3 regions of the Cupriavidus sp. GW822-FHT03E04 genome follow, and region 3 is predicted to be linked to each of the others. Evidence: predicted binding sites of a transcription regulator. Region 3 holds the regulator's gene; each other region holds the start of a gene.

Region 1 (7,177 bases), on a different contig from region 3:
CGTCAGCGCGGCAAATACGGCCGACAGCAACGCCCAATGAAACCAACCGGTGGAAGAGGCCATGTGTTGTTGTGCGCGATGAAGGATTGAGCGGCAGGCCAGCCCGCCGGGCCCGGCTCAGGTGCGCCGGCGCTCCATGGCCACCAGCGAGGGCACAAAGCCGAGCTGCCCGAAGAAGGCCGCCTCGGACGAGCGCCCGGCGCGCAGCACCCACGTGATATCGGGATCGTTGCCGACGATGTGGCGCACCAGCGCGCGGCCGATGCCGCGGCGGCGATGGCTCGGCGTCACCGCGACCATCGACAGGTAACCGTTGGAGATATCGTCGCACAGCGCCCGCGCGAAACCCACGATCTCTCCGTTATCGACCGCCACCACCACCCGTTGCGAGTTGGCGATCAGCCGGGCGAAGCGTTCCGTGTTGGCAACGCGGTGCGCCCATCCGTTGGCCGCAAGGAGTTGTCTGGCCGCCTCGATCTCTTCTGGCAGCAGATTGCGGATTTCCATCGGGGCTCCCAATGCAAGCAGATACGGCAACTCGGCGCTGCCCTTCTAATGGGGGGCGTCACGAGGCGAGTGCGGCGCGGGGCCGCAAAAAAAGACTGCAGGCAGTGTAGCGAGCGCGCGAAGGCCCGTCAATTTGCGGCAGGCCATGTTGCTTCCGCTCTGTAGCGGGGTATCATGTTTCCCATGAATGCCTCGATCTTCTCTTCCGCCCATCCGGCCGATCAGCTGGCCGAGTTCTCCGACGCCGACGCGGCGCTGGCTCGCATCCGTGAAATCTACGATGCCTCGGTCGGCGCGATCCGCGCGCGCTTCGATGCCTTCGCCCAGGGCCAGCCGCTGCCGTCCGCGGCACATGCCTGCTATCCCTACCTTGGCATCTCGGTCAATCTCGAAACCATGGTCACCGACAGCCGGCCATCCTGGGGCACGGTTGCCTACCCCGGGGTCTACGGCACCACGGTCACCCGCCCCGAACTGCTGGCCGATTACTACCGCGACCAGATCGAGCGCCTGATACGCTACCACCGCGTGCCCGTGGTGGTCGGCGTCAGCCGCCGCCCGATCCCGTTGCCGTTCGTCATCGAAGCCTCCACCACGGACATCAGCTACACGCAGGCGCGCGAGCTCGAAGCCTCGTTCGTGCTGCCCGAACTGAGCCGCATCGACGACGCCATTGCCAACGGCACCTATGAGCCGGTGCCCGGCGAAGCCTGGCCGCTCTCGATGTTTCCCGGCGAGCGCGTGGACCTGGCGCTGCAGCGGCTCTATCACTACACCGGCACCGCGCCCCAGCATTTCCAGCGCTTTGTGCTGTTTACCAACTATCAGCGCTACGTCGACGAATTCATTGCGCTCGGCCGCTCGCTGATGGCCGCCGAAGACGCGCAAGGCGCGGACGGCTACGTGCGCTTCGTCGAACCCGGCGATGTGATGCAAGAGCGCGGCGAGGCCGAGCCCGACGACGCGCTGCGCCCGCGCGCGCTGCCGCAGATGCCCGCCTATCACCTGGTGCGCGAGGACAATCTCGGTGTCACGCTGGTCAATATCGGCGTGGGCCCGTCCAACGCCAAGACCATGACCGACCACCTTGCCGTGCTGCGCCCGCACTGCTGGCTGATGGTTGGCCACTGCGGCGGCCTGCGCCGCTCGCAGCAACTCGGCGACTACGTCCTGGCGCACGCGTATGTGCGCGATGACCACGTGCTCGATCACGACCTGCCGCCCTGGGTGCCGGTGCCGCCTATCGCCGAGATCCAGGTCGCGCTGCAAGAGGCCGTGGTGCGTGTGACGGGCTTGTCCGGCAACGAGATGAAGACCCGCATGCGCACCGGCACCGTTGTCTCCACGGACGACCGCAACTGGGAGCTCAAGTCCAAGGCGTTGTACGCCCGCTTCAACCAGTCGCGCGCGATTGCCATCGACATGGAAAGCGCCACGGTCGCGGCCAACGGCTTCCGCCTGCGGGTGCCGTATGGCACCTTGCTATGCGTGTCCGACAAGCCGCTGCATGGCGAACTCAAGCTGCGCGGCATGGCCAATGCGTTTTATCGGCAGCGGGTGAGCCAGCATATGTCGATCGGGCTGGAGGCGATTCGCATCTTGCGCGAGGGCGGTGCCGAGCAACTGCACTCGCGAAAGCTGCGTAGTTTCGACGAGCCGGCGTTTCGGTAGGCTGGCTCCTGCCGGCGTTCCCGTGCGAGCGGGGACGCCGGTGCCTTGCATCCCTCACTCACCACGCGGTCGGGCCGCCACGCGCCTTGGCCGGCTTCCCCTCGAAATGCGCCACCAGGAAGTCAAGGAACACCCTGACCTTGGCTGACATATTGTGCCGTTCCGGAAACACCGCATAGGCCAGTCTCAGCATGGATTGAGGCAGGCGAAGTGCGTGGCCACGAAGGCGGTTCGCCATCAGCTATTGGCGATATGCCTCGACAGGCATAGAATCTCGCGCTTCGCCCAGCTTCAGCACCATGACTACGAATCCCCATGCGGTTATGACGCTGGCCAGCCTGACGCTCGCTGGCTGCTTGCGTTACCCGCATGCATCGGGCCATCTCGTTCGCACCGCGACGATCGCCGCCTGCCTTGCCGATCTGCTGGGGCTGGATGCGGCGCACTGCGAGCGCATACGGCTCGTTACGCCGGCGCACGACGTGGGCAAGCTTGCCATCCCCGATGCCGTACTGCTCAAGCCTGGCAAGCTGCTCCCCGAAGAGCGGCAGGTGATCGAGCGGCATGCAGAGATCGGCGCGAACATCCTCGCGGGCAGTGCGGACGTGCTGATGCGTCTGGCATCGCAGGTCGCGCACCATCACCACGAGCGTTTCGACGGCACGGGCTATCCACGCGGCCTGGCCGGCAAGGAGATCCCGCTGGCCGCGCGTATCGTGGCGCTCGCCGATGCGTTCGATGCCATGACGGAGTCGCGTTGCTATCGTCCCGGCATGAGCGACGACGATGCGCTGTCGATTGTCTCGGCAGGTTCCGGCACGCATTTCGACCCGGACGTGGCGAGCGTTTTCCTCGCCAGCATCCCGCAGATACTGCGGAGCCGGAAATCAGCGCAAGCGCTGCTGGATGCTGGCTCGGAGATGGCCGTGGTCGCGCGCTTCTATGGCTTGAGTCGCAACGCATTGCGGCAGATCCCGCGCCAAGCCAGAACCTGACGCGGGATCCGCCGCGCGTTCGTTGTGCCGTGGAGCGACGTACCGCGATTCGTCAGAAGCGGTAGCCCACACCCATGCTGAACAGCCACGGATCCAGGCTCACGTTCGAGACCTTCACACCGGCCGCCTTCACATCGCTCGACAGCCACACCTTCTTGACGTCGGCATTGAGGAACCAGTTCTTGGTGAGCTTGTAGTCCATGCCGATCTGCAGGGCCGGCGCCACGCTCCAGCTGTCGAGCGACAGCGAATTGTTGGCAATGTCGGCACCCCAGATGCGCGTGAAGTTCAGGCCAGCGCCGATATACGGGCGGAAGGTGCCGTTGGGAATGAAGTGATACTGCACCAGCAGCGTCGGCGGCAGATGGGTGAAGGAGCCGATCTTGTTGCCATCCAGGTAGACGTTCTGCTTCTGCGGCACGGTCAGCACCAGCTCGGCGGCGATGTGCGGCGTGAAGAAGTAGGTGACATCGAGTTCCGGAATCCACTTGTTGTTGACCGTGATGCGGTCCGAGGCGCCAACGCCGCCGATCGGGTCGGACTTGCCGGCCATGTCGAGATAGGTGCCGCGCAAGCGCACCATCCAGTTGCCCTGCGCTTCATCGGCGGCAGCGGCAGGCGTTGCGGCAACGGCGCCGAGCACGGCAAGGGTGGCAATGGCAGTGGTGCACAGACGGATATGCAGGTGCTTCTTCATGATGGTTGGCTCGTGTTTTAGGAAACTTCACGCACAGTTTGGCGCAGCGTTTCCGGTCGAGCCTTGACCGAAAGCAAGAAGATGGGCATCGGTGGCGCGCGCATGCGCATGCGTCGCCGCGTTGCTACAGTCCCGGCCCGCGCTGGGCTGCTTGCGCACGAGCCGCGCAGCGCGCTTTCGCATTTCCAATCCCGGGCCGGGCTTCTAAGGACATGCGCAAATATTCGTGGCGGCAAGTTTGCACCCGCCTTACGCTGTGCACACAGTCAAGCAACGAGCATGTCGTGGGCGTCCCGCAAGGGCGTCTTTCCGGGTGTGCCCCGTGGGGGCGGGGCACACCGGTTTTTCTGCGCCGAGGCCTTGAGCCCGGGCGCGGGCGGCATCAATCGGCCAGGGCTTGCTCGCGCCGCACTTGGCTGGCCGCAAGCAGGTGGCGGTTTACGCCCGACACCACGGCCTTGAGCGATGCCGTGACGATACTGGCGTCGATGCCAGCGCCAAAGCCCGTGGCGGAGTCTCCTACCCGCACTTCCACATAACAGGCCGCGGCAGCATTGGCGCCGGACGACAGCGCGTGCTCGTGGTAATCCATCACGCGCACCGGCATGTCCAGCGCGCCTTTGAGGCCGCTGACGAATGCATCGATCGGGCCGTTGCCCCGGCCGCGCGCGCGCAGCGCTTCGCCATCGCGCAGCAACGCCACTTCGATCTCCACCTGGCCGTCGTTGCCGGACACCATCTGATGGCCCATATAACGCAGCGGCGCCTCATGTTCGAGATATTCGCGCTTGAACAAGCCATACAAGTCATCGGCGCTGGCTTCGAGCCCGCTCTCGTCTGTCATCGACTGCACCGCGCGGCTGAACTCGATCTGCAGGCGGCGCGGCATATAGATGCCGTGCACCTGTTCCAGCAGGTAGGCCATGCCGCCCTTGCCGGACTGGCTGTTTACGCGGATCACCGCATCGTAGCTGCGACCAAGGTCGGCCGGGTCGATCGGCAGGTATGGCACCTCCCAGATCGCATCCGTCTTCTGCTGCGCGAAGCCCTTGCGAATCGCATCCTGGTGCGAGCCGGAGAAGGCCGTGAAGACGAGGTCGCCCACATACGGGTGGCGCGGATGCACGGGGAGCTGGTTGCAATCCTCCACGCATTGGCGCACTTCATCGATGTCGGAAAAATCGAGCTCGGGGTCCACGCCCTGCGTGTAGAGATTCAACGCCAGCGTCACCAGGTCGACATTGCCGGTGCGCTCGCCATTGCCAAACAAGCAGCCTTCCACGCGATCGGCGCCCGCCATCACGGCAAGCTCGGCGGCTGCCACTGCGGTGCCACGGTCATTGTGCGGGTGCACCGACAGTACGATGTCTGCGCGCCGTGCAAGATGCCGGTGCATCCATTCGACCTGGTCGGCGAAGATATTGGGTGTGCTGCATTCCACCGTGGTCGGCAGGTTGAGAATGAGCGGGCGCGTGGCGCTAGGCTGCCAGATCGCGGATACCGCATCGCAAACCTCGAGCGAGAAATCCAGCTCGGTCATGCTGAAGGTCTCGGGCGAGTATTCGTAGGTCCATGCCGTCTCGGGCATGCCGTCGGTCAGCGCCTTGATCAGGCGGGTGCCCGCCAGCGCGATCTCCTTGACCTCCTCGCGGCTCGCACCAAACACGATGCGGCGAAACGCGGGGGCGATCGGGTTGTAGAGGTGCACCACGGCGCGCGCGGCGCCGCGCACGGATTCGATGGTGCGTTGTATCAGGTCTTCGCGCGCCTGGGTCAGCACCACGATGGTCACGTCGTCCGGGATGCGGTCTTCCTCGATCAGCATCCGTACGAAATCGAAATCGGTCTGCGAGGCCGAGGGGAACGCCACTTCGATCTGCTTCAACCCGATCTTGACCAGTTGCTCGAAGAAGCGGAGCTTGCGCTGCGGGTTCATCGGCTCGATCAGGGCTTGGTTGCCATCGCGCAGGTCCGTGCTCATCCAGACCGGCGCGCGCGTGATGCGCTTGGCGGGCCAGGTTCGGTCGGCGATATCTACGGTAGTGGCAGGGCGGTATTTGGTGGCGGGGTTGCGCAACATCATGACGGTTCTCCTTCCTCGCGGGAAGATGCAAGAGACAAAAAGCAAAAAGTAAAAGGCAAAAAGCAGGACGCAAGATCGCCGGGGCGTTGAAACGCTCAATAGCGAAGGCGTCAGAAAGCCGATGCGGAAAAAGGGTGGCGCGAGGCTGCCGAACTGCCACTAGGCACTAGGCCCGGCAACCGATCAGTAGGTCTAGCAGTAGCGAGGAGGAAAGACGCGGCGCCGACAGGGCCGGTGCAACTAGAGCAATGGCGGTACCCAGCGCGCGACCTGCTGCCGGCACGCGCACGGCTGCAGCGATGCGGGAGGCATCGGCGGCGCGGCGGTGGAAGCAGGTGGCTTGGTGCATTGCGTGGTGTGTGGGAAGCGGTGCGGATGACGCGGATGACGCGGCTTACGCCAATTACCAAGGTGCGTCGATCACTTGTACTTGTCATGCATGCCGAGCCCGCTTTTCAGCGGTCGGCATCCGGCAAGAATAGTCGAGAACGCGAACGGGCGTCAAGGACGAGTGCGCGGGTCCCCTGCGGATAACCAGTTGGCCAGCCACCTCCGCCTGGCCATCGGCACGGACTTGTGACTGAGCCCAGGCGTGCGTCAGCGTACATAAGCGCCGAACTCTCAGCCGTTTGGCTGGTACAGCAGCTTGCACATCGTGACTAGCCTAGAAAGCGCGTGACTGTCCAATTCCGCCATTTACCTGTCCGGTCGCGCCAACCAAACGAGTCTGGCCAGCGGCGCCCTGCTTCCGCTTTTGTCGGCAGGGGGCCCGGGATTTAACGCCATACGGGGAGACATCATGAGCAACACCAAGATGTGGCCAGCGTGGCTGGCCTGCGCCGCCATGGCATTGCTGATGGCGGGCTGTGGCGGGGGCGGTGGCGGCTCGGGCGCTGCATCGCCCAGCACCGCGAGCACCGCGGCGGATACCACCCCGGTGAAATACTCGGTGACGCTCACGATGACCTCGGGACAGGTCGGGGTGGGCCGCAGCATCTCGATGTCAGCCTCGGTGGTGGACAGCAAGGGAGCGGACGTAACGTCGTCCAGCACCTTTGCCTGGACTTCGTCCAGCAACGCCATTGCCACCGTGGTGCCGGCCGCAAACGCCAGCGCCACCATCACGGGTGTGGCGGTGGGCACGGCCACCATCCAGGTGGTGGCCACCATCAAGACGGCGGACAACAGCACCACGCAACTGCCCGCGCAAACCGCCACGGTGGC
Region 2 (7,177 bases), on a different contig from region 3:
CAGCCAAGCAAGGTGTCGAGGTAGTCGTCGCTGACGTCCCCGGTGCTGGCCTTTGCGTGCCCCAGGCGAGCATAAGCCGTCAGCGCGATCTGGTCCTCGGCGTTGAGCTGGTGCGTGCCGTTGAGCGTGACCTGCAGCGAGCGCGTGCGGGTGAGGTCGGGCGCGGTGTAGATGGCATTGCGCTGGCTGCCGTAAATGCTGTCTGGCAGCAGGCCATTGCCGGACAGGCTGCTGCTGCTGCCCAGCACGCTCACGCTCCATTGCGTATCGGTGGTCGAGCGGCCGACCTTGGCGAACAGGTTGCCCAGGCTGCTGCCGGATAGCTGGCGCCAGCCGTCCTCGCGAAAGCCCGTGCCCGCCACGAAGGCGTGCCAGCCATCGCCAAGCATCTTTCCCCCGCTCACGTCGAGCCGTGCGCGGCCGTGGCTGCCGAGGCTCAGGTCGGCCTCCACGCCGGGATGCGTTTCGCCGGACTTGGTGGTCAGCGCCAGCGCGCCGCCAAGCGCGTTGAGGCCGTAGAGCGGATTGCTGCCGGGCACCAGCGTGATGGTGCTGATGGCAGCCTCGGGGATCGCCGTCCAGTCGACCACATCGCCCAGCGCGCCATTCTGGCGCACGCCGTCCAGGTAGAGCGCGATGCCCTGCGCCGCGCCCAGGGTGGAGGACAGGCGGTAGCCGCGATAGAGAATGTCCTTCTGGAACGGGTTGCCCTGCACGTCGTTGATCACCACGCTGTCCATGGTCTCGCCGAGGAACGAGGACAGGTTGCCAGACTTGGCGCGCTCCATGTCGGCGTCCGTCGCGGTTTGCACATTGCCGGGAAACGCCTCGCGCGGGATGGAGAACGACGGCAGCGGCGCGGGCGCGACCACGGTGACCTCGCGCAGGTTGTGGACCTCGTCGCCAGGCGCTGGCTGCGGCGTCTGGGCGGCCACGCCCGCCGGCGCGCCCGCAGCCAGCGCCGCCAGGGCCACCCGCGCCGCCCGCGCCACCTGTGCGCATGCGGCTGCCCTACGCTGCGCGGCCGGCGCGAGCCTTGAGCGGCGCGGACGGGGGAGGGCGGGGGCCATTACCGTCTCCGTGGGGACAAGGACGCAAGGGCGGGGGATCGCGGGTGATGCAAGTGCTACTTACTGTAGTGCACAGGGTGGCAAGCGCCAAATCGATCACGCGGCGGCAACGGGGCGGCGGCGCGCGCTGCATTTTTCGCCTAGAGTTTGAAGGCGTGCCAAGTGCACCGCACCCGCTTGCTGTGTTGCAGCACCACGATGTTTGATGGTCATCGGATCGAGGAGTCCGCCATGCCGTTTCCAGAGCGCATCGAAACCATCAGCCGGCAGCGCCGCCTGCTCACCGGCAGCGTGAGCCTGGCGTTGCTGGCGATGTGGCTGGGGATCTCGCCCTCGCGCTTGCGCGCGCAGGCTAGCCGGGACAGCGCCCTCGTGCCCATCGGCGTGATTGGCTCGGGCCGCATCGGCAGCACGGTAGGCGGCCTGTGGGTGAAGGCAGGCCATCCCGTCCTGTTCTCCTCGCGCCACCCGGATGAACTCAAGCCGCTGGTCGAAAAACTTGGCCCGCTTGCCCGCGCGGGCACGGTGGCCGAGGCGCTGGCGTTTTCCAATGTGATTTTTCTCGCCGTCCCTTACAAGGCGTTGCCTGAGATATCGGCGGAGTATGGCAAGGCCTTTGCCGGCAAAGTGGTGGTGGATGCGACCAACGCCGTGCGTGCGCGCGATGGTGCCATCGCCGAAGAGGCGATGCGCAAGGGCATCGGCATCACCACCGCAAAGTACCTGCACGGCGCGCGTATCGTGCGCGCCTTCAATTTCATGGGCGCCACCAACTTCGCCAATCAGAACCACCGGGCTGAGGGCCTGATCGCGGTGCCGATCGCCGCCGACGATCCCAAGGCCCTGCGCATCGGGGAGCAACTGGTGCGCGATGCAGGCTTCGAGCCGGTGGTGGTCGGCCGGCTTGCCACGGCCGACAGCTTCGCCCCGGGCGGGCCGCTGTTCCATCAGATCGGCTCGGCCGACGCCATGCGCGCGCGCATGGCGGAGCAGGGCGGGAAGATGGTGGCGACGCCTAAGTAATCATGCCGGCGCCACCGGGCCTCAGGTCTGAGCCATGCCGCCATGGGCGGCGGGCCCGTGCGGGGCTTAGCCGTGCCAGGCGCCCTTCATCCAGACCCAGCCGCCGCCCTCGAAGCGCCAGACCCAATGCCCGGGCACCCAGTAGGCATGCTGCGCGGGCGGGGCAACCGTGATCTGTTCCACGATCACGGGCGGCATCACCGGCACCGCCTGCTGGACCCAGCGGCCGTGCACCCAGAACCAGTCGTTGCCTTCCCACTTCCAGTGGCCCGGCACCCAGTTCCAGCCGTAGGCAGGCGCGGGGCCGCGGTCTTCGTGCACCGGCGGCGGCATGTTGCGGACCATCTGGTGGGGTGGCGCAGGCGCCGGCTGGCGTACTACCACGCGCTCGGTCACGCAGCCGGCAAGGCTGCCGAGCACCGCCAGCGAGGCGAGCGCCGGCAGGGCGGCGCGGAGCAGGCGGCGGCGTGCCGGCGCATGGGGTTTGCTGATTGCCATTTGTCTCTGTCCTGTTTGTCCTGTCGGCGCTGATTTGCGCTCGGGCGTTGTCCAAGGGGCGGCCCAGGGTCGGGATGCGCAATGACCTTGGGACCGATACCTTGCTTAACGAGGCAAGCGCCGCTGTGCGGGACAAGCGCGCGGAAAGACTTTGTAATTGAGTATTACGCGTCCCAAAAGACAAACCGCAGCCAGGGCGGCTGCGGCAGGTGGTGGGGGTGGTGGTGGGTTATGCCGGCACTGGCGCGTTGGCGCTGGTCTGCCGGCCGCGGAAGTCCGTCCAGCAGAGTGCCTTGAAGTCGTACAGCTTGCAGCGGCGCGCGGTATGGAAATACCAGCGCCAGGTGAAGTTCTGGATGATGATGCGGCCCGGCAGCGCATGCTCCAGCAGCGCCTGGGCGCGCTTGAGGCGGTACAGCGGCACGCTCATGTCCACGTGGTGCGCGGTGTGCTCCATGATGTGGTGCAGCGCCGCGCCGATGCCATAGCGAAAGCGCAGGTGCACGGTGGTGGAGACGAAGGGCTGGGCACGCGCCCACATGGCCTTGGTGTCGTACCAGGCCACGCTGGTGTGGGTGTGGTGCACGTAGAGCACGAAGCCCACGGTGAAATTCCAGACCAGGAACGGCAGCCCGAAGCCCAGCCCGACCAGCAGCGCCACCGACTGCCCGGTGGCGATGGCCAGCCACGCCAGCGCACCGATCCAGGCCACGCCGAAGAGCGCCACCAGCGTGCAGTCCCACATGAAGACGGCGCGGCGCGTGGGCATCTGGCGGCGGCTGGGGAAGAACATCTTGAACCACCAGATCTCGACCAGGTAGTACAGGCCCGCGCCAAAGCCGGTGCGGTAGACCCGCTCCAGCGCACGGCGCCAGCGCGGCAGGGCCTGGAATTCCTCGAGCGAGTAAGGCTGCCAGACGAAGTCGAAGCCCTTGAGGTTGGAGTAACCGTGGTGAACCACGTTATGGCCCACTTCCCACAGGCTGTAAGGCGTGAGCGACGGCAGGAAGGTCAGCCGGCCCAGCCATTTGTTCAGGCCACGCCGGGGCGTCAGGCTCTGGTGGCAGGCATCGTGGCCGATGATGAACAGGCGGGCGATGATCAGCCCCGTTGCCACGCTGGCGGCCAGCTTGGCGAGCCAGTGGGAGAACAGCACCACCCCGGCCAGCGCGGCCAGGAACAGCGCGGTGTCCAGCGCGAACAGCGCCAGCGCGCGCGGCGTGCTGCGCGCGCCAAGCGGGATCAGCCAGCCGCGGATGATCTTGCGCGAGGGCAGGGGGACGTCAGGGGAAATCGGCTCCGGAAAGGAAGCTTGCTGCGTGGCAATCATGCAAAAACCTTCAGTTGTCGAACGCGGGGTCGGGCTGGGCCCGAGACTGGCGGTGCACGGCCACAGGGCGGCCGATGATGTGACAGCTTAGAAGTATTGCATGACAGGGGTGTTGATCCGGGTCAAGCCCGCGAGGCCGGACCCGGTGCCACCTTGTTAAAAGTGATGATTAGTGCGCGGCGGAGGCCGGCGCGCTCGCCGGCTCGCCCATCACATACACCTCGCCGATGACGCGGTCGTCACCCAGCATGGCGAAGGCGAACAACTGCTCTTCCAGCGTTTCCGAGCGCTCGCTGCGGCGCGCGATCAGCGGCGTGGCCTGCGGATCGAGCACGATGAAGTCGGCCTCGCAGCCCGGGGTGAAGCTGCCCACGCGCTCGCCCCAGCCCAGCGCATCGGCGGCGGCGCGGGTGGCCAGGTAGAACATGCGCAGCGCGCTCAGGTGGTAGCCGCCCATGCGCGCCACCTTGTGCGCGGCGTTCATGGTGCGCAGCATCGAAAACGAGGTGCCGCCGCCCACGTCGGTGGCGAGCGTCACATTGAGGCGGTGCGCATCCGACTGGTGGAAGTCATAGAAGCCGCTGCCCAGGAACAGGTTGGAGGTGGGGCAGTGCGCCACCGCCGCGCCGCTGTCGGCTAGCCGCTTGCGGTCGTCCTGGTCGAGGTAGATGGCGTGGCCGTACAGCGCGCCCGGGCGCAGCAGGCCGTAGTGATCGTAGATGTCCAGATAGCTGCGGGCTTGCGGGAACAGCTCGGCCACCCATTTCACTTCGTCGCGGTTTTCCGCCACGTGGGTCTGGATGAAGGCGTCCGGGTAGGCCTTGGCCAACTCGCCGCAGGCTTGCAGCTGCGCTTCGCTGGAGGTGGGCGCGAAGCGCGGCGTAATGGCGTACGACAGGCGGTTCTTGCCGTGCCAGCGCGAGATCAGGTCGGCCGAATCGCGCGCGCCGGACTCGGCGGTGTCGCGCAGGAATTCGGGGCAGTTGCGGTCCATCATCACCTTGCCGGTGACCAGGCGCAGGTTGCGGCGGTCGGCTTCGGCAAACAGCGCATCGGCCGAGGCCGTATGCACGGTGCTCCAGGCCACGGCGCTGGTGGTGCCATTGCGCAGCAACTCGTCGGCGAAGAAGCCGGCCACGGCCGCCGCATATTCCGGCTCGGCAAAGCGGCGCTCCTCGGGGAAGGTATAGGTCTCCAGCCAGTGCAGCAGGCCGGGCGAGGGCGAGGCGATGATGTCGGTCTGCGGGTAGTGCACGTGCGTGTCGATAAAGCCCGGCACGATCAGCTTGCCGCGGCGGTCGATCACTTCGGCGCCAGCCGGGATCTGGTCGGCCAGGTCGGCATGGTTGCCAACCGCGGCGACATGCCCGGCGGTGACGATCAGCACCCCGTCTTCCCAATACTGATACGCGTCGTCATGAAACTGGGGGTCGCGCAGGAAGTGCAGCACGCGGCCACGGATGGCGCGGGTGATGGACTGGGTGGGGGGCGTGGTCGTCATATCGATGTCTCGTCATGCGCCGGCGCGCGCATGGCGCGCCGGCATCTTGGTGTGAGCCGCGCTTCAGGCCGTGGAGGCCGCGGCGGGCAAGGGGGATTGCCAGAAGTGGTCGACTTCGGCGAGGAAGGCAGTCTTTTGCGAGGCGGGCAGGAACGACGCCTCGAAACTGTTGCGCGCCAGCTTGTGGCCATCGGCCGCGGTCAGCGGCAAGGCTTCGAAAGTGGCTTCCCAGTTCGCGTTCATATAGCCGCCGAAATAGGCGGGGTCGTCCGAGTGCAGCGTGACCAGCACGCCGGCTTCCAGCAGGCGGTGCAGGGAGTGGTCGCGCAGGTCGGGGTAGACCTTGAGCTTCTGGTTGGACAGCGGGCATACCGTGAGCGCCACGCGCTCGCGGGCCAGCCGCTCGACCAGTGCCGGGTCGTCGATGGCGCGCACGCCGTGATCGATGCGCTCCACCTTGAGGATGTCGAGCGCGTCGGTCACGTATTGCGCCGGGCCTTCCTCGCCGGCATGCGCCACCAGGTGCAGGCCGAGCTCGCGGGCGCGGGCAAACACGCGGGCGAACTTCTCCGGCGGGTTGCCCTGCTCGGAGGAATCCAGCCCGATGCCGACGAAGCGGTCGCGGTAAGGCAGCGCGGCTTCCAGCGTGGCGAAAGCGTCTTCCTCGGAGAGGTGGCGCAGGAAGCAAAGGATCAGGCTGCTGGAGAAGTCGTACTGCGTGCGGGCCTGGGCGAGCGCGTCGGAAATGCCGTCGATCACCACATGGATCGGCACGCCGCGCTCGGTATGGGTCTGCGGGTCGAAGAAGATCTCGGCGTGGCGCACGTTGTCGGCGACGGCACGCTGCACGTAGGCCATCGTCATGTCGAAGAAATCGTCCTCGGTCAGCAGCACGCTGGCGCCGGCGTAATAGATGTCGAGGAAGGATTGCAGGTCGGTGAAGGCGTAGGCCTCGCGCAGGGCTTCCACGCTGGCGTACGGCAACTTGACCTTGTTGTGCTGGGCCAGCCGGAAGATCAGCTCAGGCTCGAGCGTGCCTTCAATGTGGACGTGCAGTTCCGCCTTGGGCGTCTGGCGGATACGGTCTGCGAGCGCGGCATCGAGCGTCATGGGGTTCCTTTTGCGGTCTTGGTTTGCGTCGAGCTCGTCGCTTTGCCGCCGCGGCTGGCGACGAGCGCGCCCAGATGGGCGAGGCGCTGGTCGCGAACCTGCAGCAACTGGGCGACGATGGCAACCGCAATCATAGCCGGAGCCTTGTCCGTGATGCCGCAGACGCCCATCGGGCACGTCATTTCCGCAAAGCGGGAAGGGTCAATCCCGTGCTCCGCCATGCGGTGCTCGAAGCGCGCGCGCTTGGTCTTGGAACCGATCAGGCCGAAGTAGGCGAAGTCGTCGCGCCGCAGGATGCGCTCGCACAGCGTCTGGTCCAGCGCGTGGCTGTGCGTCATCACCAGGAAGTAGCTGCCGGCCGGCGCATGGTCGACCACGGCTTCGGGGATGTCGCTGGCTTCCGGGGTGACGTTGTCGGGCAGGTCGGCGGGGAACAAGGTGTCGCGCTCATCCACCCAGTGCACCTGGCACGGCAGGTTGGCCAGCACCTTGACCAGCGCATGGCCCACGTGGCCGGCGCCGAACAGCACCACGTGCAGCGCGTCCGGCACCAGGGTGTCGGTCCAGCCGCCGTCCGCCTGCAAGGCCACCGAGGGCAGCAGCGCCGGCGCTGCGGCGTGTTGCACCGCGCCGGTGCGCGGCACC
Region 3 (7,177 bases):
GCGCGCGGCAGCCGCGGCTTTCCCAACCTGACCGATAACGACTGGCTGTACGGCGGGGAGCCCGAGACCATCACGCAGACCATTACCAAGGGCCGCAACGGCGTGATGCCGTCGTTCGCCTCGACCATCGACGGCAAGCTCGCTGGCGACGTGGCGCAATACGTGCGCTCGCTGTCCGGCCTGTCTTACGACCCGATCCGCGCCTCGCGCGGCGAGAGCACGTTCAAGTCCACCTGCGCGGCCTGCCATGGCTCCACCGGCAAGGGCAACCAGGCGCTTGGCGCGCCTAACCTGTCGGACCGCGTGTGGCTGTACGGCAGCTCGGAGGCGAACATCGTCGACGCCATCCTGAAGGGCCACAACAACCATATGCCGGCGCACGAGGAAATCCTCACGCCGGAGCGTATCCGCATGTTGACGGCCTATGTCTGGGGCCTGTCCAACACCGGCGGCGCAGGCGAGGGGGCGAAGCAATGAGCCACTGCGCTTATGCTTGTCAGCCGGGCCCGCACCGCGGCGGGGGTGTTCGCCCATGAACGCCCCCGGACCGGAGCCGCTTGAAAGGAACGGGGCCGCGTGGGCGCCGCTGCGAGCGCCCACGCCTGATTCGGCGGACGCGGAAACGTCGGACGAGACCCTGTACGAAGTCCGCCGCAAGATCTATCCGCGCTCGGTGTCGGGTGCGTTCTCGAGCTGGCGGGTCTGGATGGTGGTCCTGACCCAGCTGTTCTTCTATGGCATGCCCTGGCTGCAGTGGAATGGCCGCCAGGCCATGTTGTTCGATCTCGGCGCGCGCAAGTTCTATATCTTTGGCCTGGTGCTGTGGCCCCAGGACGTGATCTACCTTGCCGTGCTGCTGGTGATCTCCGCGGTGTCGCTGTTTCTCTTCACGGCGATCGCGGGGCGGCTGTTTTGCGGCTACGCTTGTCCGCAGACGGTGTACACCGAGATCTTCATGTGGATCGAGCGGCATGTGGAAGGCGACCGCTTTGCCCGCATCCGCCTGGACGGCGATCCTTGGAGCGTGCGCAAGCTGCGCCTGAAGGCCACCAAGCACACGCTCTGGATCGTGATCGCGCTATGGACGGGCTTTACCTTCGTCGGCTATTTCTCGCCCATTCGCACGCTCGGCGCGCAGGTGCTGAGCCTCTCGCTGGGTCCGTGGCAGACGTTCTGGATGCTGTTTTACTCGTTTGCCACCTGGGGCAACGCCGGCTTCATGCGCGAGCAGGTCTGCAAGTACATGTGCCCGTATGCGCGCTTCCAGAGCGTGATGGTGGATCGCGACACCTATGTGGTCACCTATGACGTGGGCCGCGGCGAGCCGCGCGGCAGCCGCTCGCGCAAGGCGGACCACAAGGCCGCCGGGCTGGGCTCGTGCGTGAATTGCAGCATCTGCGTGCAGGTCTGTCCTACTGGCATCGATATCCGCGATGGCCTGCAATACGACTGCATTGGCTGCGGCGCCTGTATCGACGCCTGCAACCAGGTCATGGACAAGATGGCTTACCCGCGCGGGCTGATCCGCTATACGTCCGAGAACGCCATGCGCAGCGCGCTCTCCGAGACCGTGGCGCGCAAGCGCCTGGTGCGGCCGCGCACGGTGATCTACTCGGTGATCTGGCTGGCGCTGGTAGCCGGCTTCATGGCCTCGCTGGCCATGCGCACGCCGCTCAAGGTCGATATCATCCGCGACCGCGGCGCGCTGGGGCGGGAAGTGGAAGGGCGCTGGATCGAGAACGTGTACCGGCTGCAGCTGATCAACACGACCGAGGCGCCAATGCGCGTCGCCGTCAGCGCGGGCAGCGATGAGCTCAAGGGCCTGGCCGTGGAATATGATCACGCTGCCGGCAACCTGGAGCCCACGTCCAATCGCCTGATTCCCATCCGGGTGCGCGTGCCTATCGAGTCCGCGGCGCAGGGCACGCACAAGATCGAGGTCACAGTGACCGCGGTGCCCGACGAGGGCGCGGGGAGCCATGGCGCGGAGATTCGACAGAGCACCAGCTTTATCGTGCCGCGCAATCTATGAGGCGGCAGAGACGCTGGTTGCACCAATCCGTACGCAACATACGCGATCTAGATCTAGAGGAGGCCAGATGACGCAGCAAAGTAATCCCTGGTGGAAGGAGCCATGGCCGTGGCTGCTGATGAGTGGGCCGTTCGTGGCCATGGTGGCCTGCGGGGTCACGATCTGGCTGGCCATGACCCATCCGGATCCGCCCATTGAGGAAGGGGTGGCGCGCCACGGACTGGTGGTTGAGAAGGCGGGCAGCGCGGCACGCCAGGCAGCGCCGGTCGCGGCGCAAGCGAGGTGATCATGAGGCTACGCTGGCTGATGTGGGTGCTGTGGCCCGCTTTCCTGGTCGCCGGGCTGACGACCGCGCTGGTATTCTCCATGGTCGATCCCGGCGACCTGCGCTTCTTCGGCCAGCCGGTCGAGGCATCGCGGGAGGCGGTCTACACCGTGGGTTTCCTGATCGCGTGGGTGCTGTGCGCGCTGTCGAGCGGCTTGACGCTGTACACCATGCCCACGCGGCTGGCGGACACGGACGAGCTGGAGTGATTGCGATGCGCGCCTTGCCGGTTCAGGCCAGCAGGCGCGGCATCGCGGCGAGCCGCCGCGGGCGAGGGCGGCGCGCGACGTGCAGGTCAGCAGGACTTGTTGACGATCTGCTTGATCCCCACCATGTCGACCAGCTTGACGTGGCGCTGGCGGATCTGGATCAGGCCGGCTTCCGCAAAGCGCGAGAACAGGCGGCTGACGGTTTCGAGCTTGAGCCCCAGGTAGCTGCCGATTTCCTCGCGGCTCATGCGCAGCACGAACTCGGAGGCCGAATAGCCGCGCGCGGACAAGCGCTCGGACAGGTTGATCAGGAAAGCGGCAAGCCGCTCCTCGGCGCGCATCGATCCGAGCGTGATCAACATGACCTGGTCCTGCGAGATCTCCTTGCTCATCAGGCGCATGAACTGATGCTGCAGCGACGGCAGGACGTTGGACAGCGTCTGGAGATCGCCAAAGCGTACCACGCAGACTTCGGTATCTTCCAGCGCGGTGGCGTCCGACGCATGCTGCATCTCGCCAAGGCCGTCGAGGCCGACGACTTCGCCGGGAAGGTGGAAGCCCGTGATCTGCGAGCGGCCGTCTTCCATTGTCAGGTGGGTCTTGAGCGTGCCGAAGCGGATCGCGTAGACGGCGGTGAGAGGATCGCCGAGGCGGTACAGGGTTTCGCCCTTGCGTACGCGCACCCGGTCCTGGACCAGCGTATCCATCTTTTCGAGGTCCTGCTGCGACATGCCGACGGGCAGGCAGAGCTGGCCGAGCGAGCAAGTGGAGCAGCGGGGCGACATCTCGGTAATGGGAATGGTGGTGAGCAATTGGGGCCTGTCGGTTTAGCGCAGTCAGTCAAGCGCGATGTGGCGGGCGCATTGAGTTGAGAGCTTGACGTTGAGAGTCGTCGGTTGGAAGCGCTATCCACATCGGCCTGGCGCGCGGGTCTTGCGGCAGTGCGCTATCTGTGCAGCGCGGCTTGCCGTGCCCGTCGTCATGTTGTGCGAGCGCGCTGGTGTGCGCGGGCGCAAGGCCTCATGTTGATAGCGCCTCTTGGAGCTGCGGGGGCGCGTTCGCCGCATTTTACCGCGCCAGACGTTGCGATTGTGTGATTGGGAGGAGAAGTTGACCATAGGCGTGCTTATCAGCGTATTTACCTTGGCTTTGCTGGGCGGCGTGCACTGCGCCGCCATGTGCGGCGGGATCGCGCTGGCGGCGGAGCAGGGCGGCGTTGCGCGCGTGCCTGCCACGGTGCTCCGGCGTCCCGGCCATTGGTTGCTGGAACTGCTTGTCATGCATGCCGGGCGGCTGAGCATGTATGCGGTGCTGGGAGGCTTGCTGGGCGCCCTTGGCGCCGGCGTCTGGAAGACGCAGTACCTGCCGCTGCAGCGCTGGCTGTTCGGGGTCGGCAGTGTAATGCTGGTGCTGTCGGGCTTGTGGATGTTGCGCGGGCGCACCATGGGTACGGGTTGGCTGGAGCGGCTCGCCGCCCGGGGCGCGGGTGGCTTGCTGCGCGGCCTTGGTGCCGTCGGGGCGCGCTTGCCGGCTGTGGCCCGGGCGTATGGGCAGGGCCGGTTGCTGCGCCGCTACGGCATGGGGCTAGCCTGGGGGCTGGTCCCGTGCGGCATGGTGTACGGTGCTCTTGCCATGGCGTTGCTGGCCGGCAATGCCCCGTCGGGCGCGCTGGTGATGGCCGTGTTTGGCCTGGGCACCCTGCCGAACCTGCTGGTGATCTCGGGCCTGTCCGGCTATCTCAGGCAGCTTTCGCGGCGCCCGGCGTTGCGGGCTGGCGCTGGGCTTGCGGTGGTGGCCTTTGGCTTGGCCGGGGTGGCGCGCGCGCTGCTTTTGCCTGAGACGCTTGCCGCGCATGGATTCTGCCTGGTCTTCTGAAGCGCTGCTTCGTGGTGTATCTGTCACTTCTTCGCTGAGGTAGCTGTGCGAATCGGTTGCAGGTTTGCCAGGGAATGCCATACAATCGCAAGAACAGCGATATCGCGCACGTATTTCATCGTGGCATCGTCAGGTAGCATCCGCTGCTCAGGGATGCATGCCAGGAACACCCAGGCAGGCATCAGCGCCAGGGACCGTTCCCCATCCGCCGTCCGGTTCAAAAGATTCGGTTCAAAAGACCAGCTACGGCAGGGCGGGGTGAAATAGGCCAGCAGGCCCGATATCCGTATTTTCTTGCACCCGGCGCGTTCGATGATAAACGCCGCGCCGGACAGGTCCGCCACATCAGGGGGAAGGCGCGACGCAAGGGCTCCGTCGACTGGCAGATAATGCCGGTGGCCGGGCGATCTCCTGCCGGTCAGGTCCGGCACCCGATGCAATAAAAGAAGGCGCACGGCTGGCATGCATCAAGCATGCGGTTGGCTGCGCGGCCAGATGGCGGTGGCAATCCCTACCGCTGAACCCGCAATCTCCAGTGCGCCCGGGATCAACCGGGGCGCAGGTGCAAAGACAGGCTGCACGCAATCAACATGAATACCCAAGAGGCGAAGATCGTCCTCGAGACCGCGCTGATCTGCGCGCAGGAACCCTTGCGCGTCAATGACTTGCGCCGGCTGTTTGCCGACGACGTCGGTGCCGACACCATTCGTGTGCTGCTCGAAGAGCTGCGCCGCGACTGGGAGCAACGCGGCGTGGAACTCGTGGCACTGGCCAGTGGCTGGCGTTTCCAGAGCCGCCCTGTCATGCGTGAATACCTGGATCGGCTGAATCCTGAAAAGCCGCCCAAGTACTCCCGCGCCGTGATGGAGACGCTGGCGATCATTGCCTACCGGCAACCGGTCACGCGGGGCGATATCGAGGAAATCCGTGGTGTCGCGGTCAGCACCGAAGTCGTGAAGAAGCTCGAGGACCGCAGCTGGATCGAGGTGATCGGCCACCGTGACGTGCCCGGGCGGCCTGCGCTTTATGCCACCACCAAGAACTTCCTTGATGACCTTGGCCTGCGCACGCTCGATGAATTGCCGCCGCTGGAGGACATCCAGGCCCAGGCGCAGGTCGCGCTGCTGAATCAGGAGCCGATTGACTTCGAGGCGCTGGGCAAGGTGCCGGCGGATAGCGACGAAGAGGCATTCGCGGAACCTGGCGCTGATCAGGCCGGCGCTGCCGCGCTGGTTGCGGCGGATGCCGGAGAGGGTGAACCGACCTCTTCCGGCGTGGTTGCCCACGACGGTCTTGCGGCCGGCGCCATGGATGGCATCGCCGATTTGGTGGATGCGTTTGAAAGGAAGGAGGCCTTGGCGCAAGCGGAAGCCGGGTTCACACCCGCGCCCGAGGCCGAGGCGGAAGTGCCGGCGACGCCCGGGCCAGGCAGTGAGCCAGGGAGCGAGCCGGTGTCCGCCGAGCCCGCCGGCGCGCTGTCTGGCGACATAGCCGCGGAGCAAGCCGTCGAAGACGGTGAAACAAATGAGCAAACGGACACGCCCGCCAACGGTTACCACGTACAAGTGGCCTCCGGCGAGCAGGCGTCCGAAGTCCCGGGGGCGTCCACGACGAATCCGGCGCACCCCAGCGAGCACGACGAGCACGACCAGCGCGTGTCCAACTGAACACCATGCAACATCCGAATGTGAATACCTTGTCCGATTCTGATCAAGACGTCCGCCAGGCGGATACGCCGGCCGGCGATGCCGGCAATGGCGCCGAAGGCGGCGCCGGCACCGATGGCGCGCCGCGCCGCAAGGGCCTGCGCCGTGGCTTGCGCAATCTGGTGGCCACGCGCCGCCAGGCCGCGCAGGACCGCGACGGCGACCGTGCCGCGGACGGCGGGGCGGCAATCCCTGCGGGCGGCCCCGATGCGGACGCCGCGCAAGACGTGCGTGGCGACGGCGCAAGGAAGGGACGTACGCGTGGCAAACGCAAGCTCGCGGAAGGCGAGGCTGTGCAGGCCGGCGAGCAGCAGGGCGAACGCCCGGCGCCGCGAGGCCGCCGGAACTTCAGCGGTGACAATGCCGAAGGCGCAAGCGAAGCTGGCGGAGAAGCCACGGGCGAGCGCCAGCGTGACGGCGCGCGCGCCAACCCGAACGGGAATGGCGCCCGCAAGCGCAAGCCGCAGCAAGGCCAGCAGCCGCAAGGCGCGGCTCGCCGTGGTGGCGCCGAAGGGCAGCAAGGTGGCCCGCGCCAGCAAGGCAAGGGTAACAAGGGCAAAGGCGGCGCGCAGCGCCCAGCCGCGGGTGTGCCTGAGAAGGCGCCCGCCGCCGCGAGCGGTGAGGACCTCTTCCGCTTTGTCATTTCCGGTCAGTACGACCAGGAAGAGTCGAGCGGTCCGCAGGCCCGGGTCAAGCCGGTGCGCGAGCTGTCTGCAGACGATGATGCGCCCAAGCTGCACAAAGTGCTCGCCGAGGGTGGACTGGGCTCGCGCCGGGAAATGGAAGAGCTGATCCTGCAGGGCCGGGTTTCGGTCAATGGCCTGCCTGCCCACATCGGCCAGCGCATCCTGCCGGCCGACCAGGTCCGGGTCAACGGCAAGCTGATTCATCGCCGTGTGTCGTCCAAGCCTCCGCGCGTGCTGCTGTATCACAAGCCGTCCGGCGAAATCGTCAGCCAGTCGGATCCGGAAGGCCGTCCGACCGTGTTCGACAGCCTGCCGCGCATCAAGGCAGGGAAGTGGGTGGCCGT

The links. Region 3 encodes FNR, which switches genes on or off when oxygen is low (the NO sensors DNR and NnrR bind a similar motif). Its sites were predicted from a motif close to TTGATNNNNATCAA; they were not measured.
Region 1: AC1RQC_RS15080 (OmpW/AlkL family protein) is a predicted target of FNR. The motif match lies at 3,934-3,947, and genes of this name have one in related genera.
Region 2: AC1RQC_RS19390 (fatty acid desaturase) is a predicted target of FNR. The motif match lies at 4,034-4,047, and genes of this name have one in related genera.

The regions. Positions count from the first base shown of each region.
Region 1 is NZ_JBXANI010000009.1:240,050-247,226, forward strand. Features, by position in the region: gene AC1RQC_RS15060 (EamA family transporter) at 1-63, opposite strand, end outside; gene AC1RQC_RS15065 (GNAT family N-acetyltransferase) at 118-507, opposite strand; gene AC1RQC_RS15070 (AMP nucleosidase) at 682-2,178, shown strand; gene AC1RQC_RS15075 (HD-GYP domain-containing protein) at 2,478-3,173, shown strand; gene AC1RQC_RS15080 (OmpW/AlkL family protein) at 3,226-3,870, opposite strand; gene leuA (2-isopropylmalate synthase) at 4,253-5,950, opposite strand; gene AC1RQC_RS15090 (hypothetical protein) at 6,753-7,177, shown strand, end outside.
Region 2 is NZ_JBXANI010000012.1:236,608-243,784, forward strand. Features, by position in the region: gene AC1RQC_RS19375 (TonB-dependent receptor) at 1-1,070, opposite strand, end outside; gene AC1RQC_RS19380 (NADPH-dependent F420 reductase) at 1,302-2,093, shown strand; gene AC1RQC_RS19385 (hypothetical protein) at 2,160-2,591, opposite strand; gene AC1RQC_RS19390 (fatty acid desaturase) at 2,821-3,921, opposite strand; gene guaD (guanine deaminase) at 4,091-5,422, opposite strand; gene AC1RQC_RS19400 (adenosine deaminase) at 5,486-6,532, opposite strand; gene xdhC (xanthine dehydrogenase accessory protein XdhC) at 6,529-7,177, opposite strand, start outside.
Region 3 is NZ_JBXANI010000013.1:245,354-252,530, forward strand. Features, by position in the region: gene ccoP (cytochrome-c oxidase, cbb3-type subunit III) at 1-477, shown strand, start outside; gene ccoG (cytochrome c oxidase accessory protein CcoG) at 533-2,032, shown strand; gene AC1RQC_RS20785 (membrane protein) at 2,100-2,318, shown strand; gene AC1RQC_RS20790 (hypothetical protein) at 2,321-2,566, shown strand; gene fnr (fumarate/nitrate reduction transcriptional regulator Fnr) at 2,653-3,378, opposite strand; gene AC1RQC_RS20800 (sulfite exporter TauE/SafE family protein) at 3,677-4,441, shown strand; gene AC1RQC_RS20805 (hypothetical protein) at 4,465-4,905, opposite strand; gene scpB (SMC-Scp complex subunit ScpB) at 5,032-6,108, shown strand; gene rluB (23S rRNA pseudouridine(2605) synthase RluB) at 6,114-7,177, shown strand, end outside.